Regions from separate parts of the Streptomyces tuirus genome, predicted to be linked through region 2. Evidence: riboswitches for the same ligand, from Rfam matches in the RefSeq annotation. Region 2 holds a riboswitch; the other holds the start of a gene.

The links. Region 2 has a riboswitch for glycine ahead of gcvP (aminomethyl-transferring glycine dehydrogenase). Riboswitches for the same ligand answer to the same signal wherever they lie in the genome.
Region 1: linked by a shared signal. The riboswitch ahead of gcvT (glycine cleavage system aminomethyltransferase GcvT) and the one ahead of gcvP (aminomethyl-transferring glycine dehydrogenase) in region 2 are both predicted to bind glycine.

Annotation. Positions count from the first base shown of each region.
Region 1 is NZ_AP023439.1:5,324,241-5,327,491, reverse strand. Features, by position in the region: gene IGS69_RS24595 (enhanced serine sensitivity protein SseB) at 1-491, opposite strand, end outside; gene IGS69_RS24590 (AAA family ATPase) at 593-1,261, opposite strand; glycine riboswitch at 1,484-1,583, shown strand; glycine riboswitch at 1,584-1,703, shown strand; gene gcvT (glycine cleavage system aminomethyltransferase GcvT) at 1,741-2,877, shown strand; gene gcvH (glycine cleavage system protein GcvH) at 2,981-3,251, shown strand, end outside.
Region 2 is NZ_AP023439.1:959,995-963,245, forward strand. Features, by position in the region: gene gcvP (aminomethyl-transferring glycine dehydrogenase) at 1-1,790, opposite strand, end outside; glycine riboswitch at 1,966-2,061, opposite strand; gene IGS69_RS04575 (PRC-barrel domain-containing protein) at 2,175-2,549, shown strand; gene IGS69_RS04580 (DNA polymerase IV) at 2,468-3,251, opposite strand, start outside.

The DNA of each region.
Region 1 (3,251 bases), 4.4 Mb from region 2:
CAGTCGGGCTCGAAGAGGCGGACCCGGCCGCCGCTCGAGGGACCGTCCAGCGGGGTCCGGCCGGCCCGGCAGAGCTCGGCCACGGCGGGCGGCGGAAGCGGGATGCCCACCACACCGCCCGGGTTGACGGCTATGCCGGCGTGCGGGGGCAGGCCGCGGGCGAACTCCACGGCGGGCGCGATGGTGTACGACATGTGGGAGCCGACGACCTGCCGGAACTGCTCCTCGGAGCTGAACACCGGGACGAACGCCTGGCCGTCGATCTCGATGCCGGGCAGGTCGAGGGGGCCGCTGTGCGGGCCGCCGCCGCTGGGCAGCGGGATCCACACGAAGCTCCGGCCGAGCACCTCGACGATCCGCCCGCCGGCCGCCGGTCCGGCACCGAGGGAGGCCGAGAGCACCTCCTCCAGCTCGTTGCCGGGCCAACCGCCGTGCGGGTGGGTCTGCGTCTGCGCCGGGAAGTCCGCGGAGAAGTCCGCCGGGATGTCCATCTGCCTACCGCCTGCCTGGAACCACTGCTGTGGCTCAAAGGCTAACGGCTGACGGACGCCCGGGAGCAGCGGGAACCGGGACTGTGCTGGACGGCGCGGGCTCAGCCCGTGAAGCCGATTCTGTGCAGGGTGTTCGCCGTGTCCCGGTCGGCGAGGACGGCCGATCCGCAGCCGGCGGGGAGGTCGCCGCGCTCCACCGCGCGCAGGAGGCGGTTGCCGGCCGCGCGGTGGCGCAGGAACGCGTAGCGCGAGACGCCGCGGCCGCGGTCGCGCTGACCGGCCAGGGCCTGCTCGGGGGTGACGTCGAGGAGGAGCAGGTGGAGCGTGCCGCCCCGGCGGCGGGCCTCGCGGGCGAGCCAGCGGCGGACCCAGGCCTGGGTGCCGCAGTCGTGCACGACGACGCCCTCCCCGGTGCGCAGGGCGCGGCGCAGCCCGGCGTAGTGGGAGAGGCGGACGAGGGGGCGGTACAGCGCGTACGGCAGGGCGCGCGGCATGCGGCGCTCCCAGCGGTCGCGGGTGTCCTGGGAGTCGATGCGCCGGCCCGGCACGGTGCGGCGCATGAGCGTCGACTTGCCGCTGCCGGGCAGGCCCGTCACCACGACGAGGTCGCGGGGGCCGAACAGCAGCGCGTGCGGGCCGCCCCCGGGGCGGTCGCGCAGGTCGCGGACGACCGGCGCCGGCGCCGGGGCGCGGACCGCCCGGACCGGAGCGGCGGCCGGCTGCTCGGGCAGCGCGATGCCCGTCGTCGCGTACGCGGTGGTCCTGTTCACCGTGATCGTCCTCCCCTGGGGCCAGGTACGGAGTCCCATCCCCGCCGAGTGTAAAGAGAAGGTAATGCGGCTGGCCTCTCATTTACGTTCCCGTCCTGCAACAGGGCTGCCACAGGTCGTCGTGCCCGGCGCGCGGGACTCGTGCACTCCCTGTGAAAGGTCCCCCTGCCGCGCCGGAAGGATGCGTGCAATGATGTGCGCGCCAACTGCATACCGGCCGTTTGAATCCGCGCGGGAGAGTCCCCAGCACCGCAAGAGCTGGGGCGCCGAAGGAGCAAGTCCCTCCCTTGAATCTCTCAGGCCCCGTTACCGCGCGGGCGAGGCACATCTGAAAAGCGGGCCGCCCCTGTCCTCGACGGGGACGCGGCTCCACCCAAGGTGCAAGCCATGGACCGGTGCGGTCATGGCGAACCTCTCAGGTTCCGATGACAGATGGGGAGGAACGCCCTCGCCCGTCATGCCCCTTGGAGACACCGACCGTGAGCAGTACAGGAGAACTCCGTCACACCGCGCTCGATGCCCTGCATCGTTCGCTCGGCGCGACGATGACCGACTTCGCCGGCTGGGACATGCCCCTGCGCTACGGCTCCGAGCGCGACGAGCACATCGCCGTGCGCACGAAGGCCGGCCTCTTCGACCTCTCCCACATGGGGGAGATCACCGTCACCGGGCCGCAGGCCGCCGCCCTGCTGGACTTCGCCCTGGTGGGCAACATCGGCGGCGTGAAGCCGGGCCGGGCCCGCTACACCATGATCTGCCGGGCCGACGGCGGCATCCTGGACGACCTGATCGTCTACCGGCTGGGCGAGACCGAGGCCGCCGCATCCGAATACATGGTCGTCGCCAACGCCTCCAACGCCCAGGTGGTGCTGGACGCGCTGACCGAGCGTGCCGCCGGCTTCGACGCCGAGGTGCGCGACGACCGGGACGCCTACGCGCTGCTCGCCGTCCAGGGGCCGCAGTCGCCGGGGATCCTGAAGTCCCTGACCGACGCCGACCTCGACGGCCTCAAGTACTACGCGGGGCTGCCCGGGACGGTCGCGGGCGTCCCGGCCCTGATCGCCCGGACCGGCTACACCGGTGAGGACGGCTTCGAGCTCTTCGTGAAGCCCGAGCACGCCGTCGAGCTGTGGCAGGCCCTGACCAAGGCCGGCGAGGGCGTCGGCCTCGTCCCGTGCGGGCTGTCCTGCCGCGACACACTGCGCCTGGAGGCGGGCATGCCGCTGTACGGGCACGAGCTGTCGACCTCCCTCACGCCCTTCGACGCCGGGCTCGGCCGGGTGGTGAAGTTCGAGAAGGAGGGCGACTTCGTGGGGCGCGAGGCCCTGCGCGAGGCCGCCGCCCGCGCCGAGCAGCAGCCGCCGCGCGTGCTGGTCGGGCTCGTCGCCGAGGGCCGCCGGGTCCCGCGCGCCGGGTACGCGGTCGTCGCCGGCGGCGAGGTGATCGGCGAGGTCACCTCCGGCGCCCCCTCCCCCACCCTCGGCAAGCCGATCGCGATGGCGTACGTCGACCCCGCGCACGCCGCGCCCGGCACGAGCGGCGTGGGTGTGGACATCCGGGGCAGCCACGAGCCGTACGAGGTCGTGGCGCTGCCGTTCTACAAGCGCCAGAAGTAGACACTGGCCGAAGGGCCGCGGCAGTGCCCCCGTGCCCGTCGTCCCAGCTCACCAGCAGTCCCCCCTTTCACAGCACTCCCGCGCGTACAGGAGAATCCAGGCCATGAGCAACCCCACAGCGCTGCGCTACAGCAAGGAGCACGAGTGGCTGTCGGCCGCCGAGGACGGCGTCTCGACGGTCGGCATCACGGAGCACGCGGCCAACGCGCTCGGTGACGTCGTGTTCGTCCAGCTTCCCGAGGTGGGCGACTCCGTGTCCGCCGGCGAGACCTGCGGCGAGCTGGAGTCGACCAAGTCGGTGTCCGACCTGTACTCCCCGGTCTCCGGTGAGATCACCGAGGTCAACGAGGACGTCGTGAACGACCCGTCGCTGG
Region 2 (3,251 bases):
GTGCGCTGCTCGTCCCCGTTGGCCCGGTGGTACCCGCGGACCGCGAGGAGTCCGGCCAGCTCGCCCTGCGACCCGGCGTTCGGCTGGAGGGAGACCTTGTCGTAGCCGGTGACCTCGGCGAGCCGGTCCTCCAGCTCGTGGATGAGGGTGAGGTAGCCCCCGGCCTGCTCGGCGGGCGCGAAGGGGTGCAGCTGCCCGAACTCGGGCCAGGTGACCGGCTCCATCTCGGTGGTCGCGTTGAGCTTCATCGTGCAGGAGCCCAGCGGGATCATGCCCCGGTCGAGCGCGTAGTCGCGGTCGGCCAGCTTGCGCAGGTAGCGCAGCATGGCGGTCTCGGAGCGGTGCTGGTGGAAGACGGGGTGCGTCAGGTAGTCGTCGGTCCGCAGCAGCGCACCCGGAAGCCCGTCCTCGGTGGCCGCGTCCAGTGCCTCGACGACACCGTCGACACCGAAGGCGGCCCACACGGCGCGCAGCTGGGCGCGGGTGGTGGTCTCGTCGCAGGCGATCGAGACATGGTCGGCGTCGACGTGGCGCAGGTTGACCCCGTTGTCCCGGGCGGCGGCCACGACCTCGGCGGCCCGGCCCTCGACCCGCACGGTCAGGGTGTCGAAGTACGCCCCGTGCACGACCTCGACGCCACCGCCCGCGAGCCCGGCGGCCAGGACCGTGGCGTACCGGTGGGTGCGCCGGGCGATGCCCTTCAGGCCCTCCGGGCCGTGGTAGACGGCGTACATGCCGGCCATGACGGCGAGCAGCACCTGCGCGGTGCAGATGTTGCTGGTCGCCTTCTCACGGCGGATGTGCTGCTCGCGCGTCTGCAGCGCCAGCCGGTAGGCCTTGTTGCCGTCGGCGTCCACGGACACGCCGACGAGCCGCCCGGGCAGGCTGCGCGCCATCTTGTCCTGGACCGCCATGTAGCCGGCGTGCGGTCCGCCGAAGCCCATGGGGACGCCGAAGCGCTGCGTCGTGCCGACGGCGATGTCCGCCCCGAGCTCACCGGGCGACTTCAGCAGCGTCAGCGCCAGCAGATCGGCGGCGACGGTGACCAGCGCCCCGAGCTCGTGCGCCTGGTCGATGACCGGCTTGATGTCCCGCACGGCCCCGGAGGCGCCCGGGTACTGGAGCAGTACGCCGTTGATCTCGCGCTCGGCGAGCTCGGCGGGGATGCCCTCGCCGAGATCGGCGACGACGACCTCGACACCGGTCGGCTCGGCGCGGGTCTGGATCACGGCGATGGTCTGCGGCAGCGTGTCCGCGTCGACCAGGAACAGGCCCTTCTTGTTCTTGCCCAGGCGCCGCGACAGTGCCATGGCCTCGGCGGCCGCGGTGCCCTCGTCGAGCAGGGAGGCGCCCGAGGTCGGCAGCCCGGTCAGGTCGGCGACCACCGTCTGGAAGTTGAGCAGCGCCTCGAGCCGGCCCTGCGAGATCTCCGGCTGGTACGGCGTGTAGGCCGTGTACCAGGACGGGTTCTCCATGACGTTGCGCATGATGACCGGCGGTGTGAACGTGCCGTAGTAGCCGAGTCCGATCATGGAACCGAGGACCTGGTTGCGGTCGGCGAGGGAGCGCAGCTCGGCGATCACCTCGGCCTCGCTGCGGGCGCCCGGGAGGTCCAGCGCCTCGGCGCTCTTGATCACGGCCGGGACCGCGGCGGCCGTGAGCTCGTCGAGTGAGCCGTAGCCGACGTGGGCGAGCATCTTGGCGCAGGCCTCGTGGTCGGGGCCGATGTGGCGCTGCTCGAAGGGGACTGCCTCTTCGAGCTCGGAGAGCGGAATGCGGTGGGCGGTCATTACGGAGGCCTCCTGGTCGACACGACCTGCGAGGGGCACCACGGCACGGGTACCCGGACGGCCTCCCCCTCTGTCATCTCAACCTGAGAGCTTCACCGGATCGCCCGAAGGCCTCCGGCTTTCACCGTCGGTGAGAGCGGAAGCCGTCGACACCCGCCCTGCTTTCCAGAGTGACCTCGTCCGCGCGGTACGTGAGCCTGAGAGATTCCGGGGAGGATTTGCTCCTTCGGCGCCTCCGATGATGTCTGGAGGACTCTCCCGCGCGGGGTCAGCAGCCGCTGCCAGCGTACCAGCGAGGTCGACGCACGAACCTTCGAGTGGCCGCATCCCCGCTTGTACCGTTTTGTAGTGTTTACGGATGAGGTGCGACCATGTGGAGGGCCCGTGCGAACCGACATCGATCCGCGCAACCTGATCGGCCGCAAGGCGTTCGACCGCAACGGGACCAGGATCGGCACGATCGACGAGGTCTACCTCGACGACGCCACCGGCGAACCGGAGTGGGCGGCCATACGGACCGGCCTGTTCAGCAGGGACGCCTTCGTCCCCCTGGAGCCCAGCGAACTGATCGAGGGCGCCCTCCACGTCCCCTTCGAACGCGCCCTGATCAAGGACGCCCCCGATTTCGGCGTCGGCCGCCACCTCTCCCCCGAGCAGGAACTGCAGCTCTACCACCACTACGGTCTCGACGTCGCCGCCCCGCCCCCGCTGCCGGACCACGACTTCGGCAAGCTCGCGGGCACCGACGAGACGGCCTGAGACTCCGCCACGGGCACATCCCCTCCCCCATCCGGCCCTCGTAACACCAACGGCAATGGATCCGCCGCCTCCAGGTCCGGATCGTCGACCCGGAACGTCCGGACCCGCCCGGGCTCCGAGTCGGGCGTCTCGAACCGTACGGTGACCCGCCCGAGGCCGCTGCCCTGCACCCACCCGTGCCCGAACTCGGCGTGCCGCACGTCGTGCCCGGCGGGCCACCGCCGCTCGGCGAGCGACGGCTGCTCCTCGGCCGCCGTCAGTGCGTGCTCCTCGACCGTGCCCTGAGCGACCGCCCGCTCCCCCGCCGCCTGGGCGAACAGGTCCTCCTGCGTGTAGTCGGCCAGGCCGCTGACGCCCACCCCGAGGAGCCGCACCCCACCGGTCGTATCGACCGAGTCCAGCAGTCTGGCCGCCGCCTCGCGGATCACCGCGGGATCATCCGTGGGCCCGCGCAGCGTCTCGGACCGGGTGAGCGTCGAGAAGTCGTACCGCCGCACCTTGAGCACGATCGTCCGCCCCGACAGCCCGGCCCCGCGCAGCCTGCGCACACAGCGCTCGGCGAGCCGCTGCACCTCCAGCCCGACCCGCGTCCGGTCATGGATGTCCACGTCGTAGGTGTCCTCGACCGAGACCGATTTCGTCTCGCGCTCCGCCACCACGGGCCGGTCGTCGCGCGCCAGCGCCATGGCGTACAGACCGTGC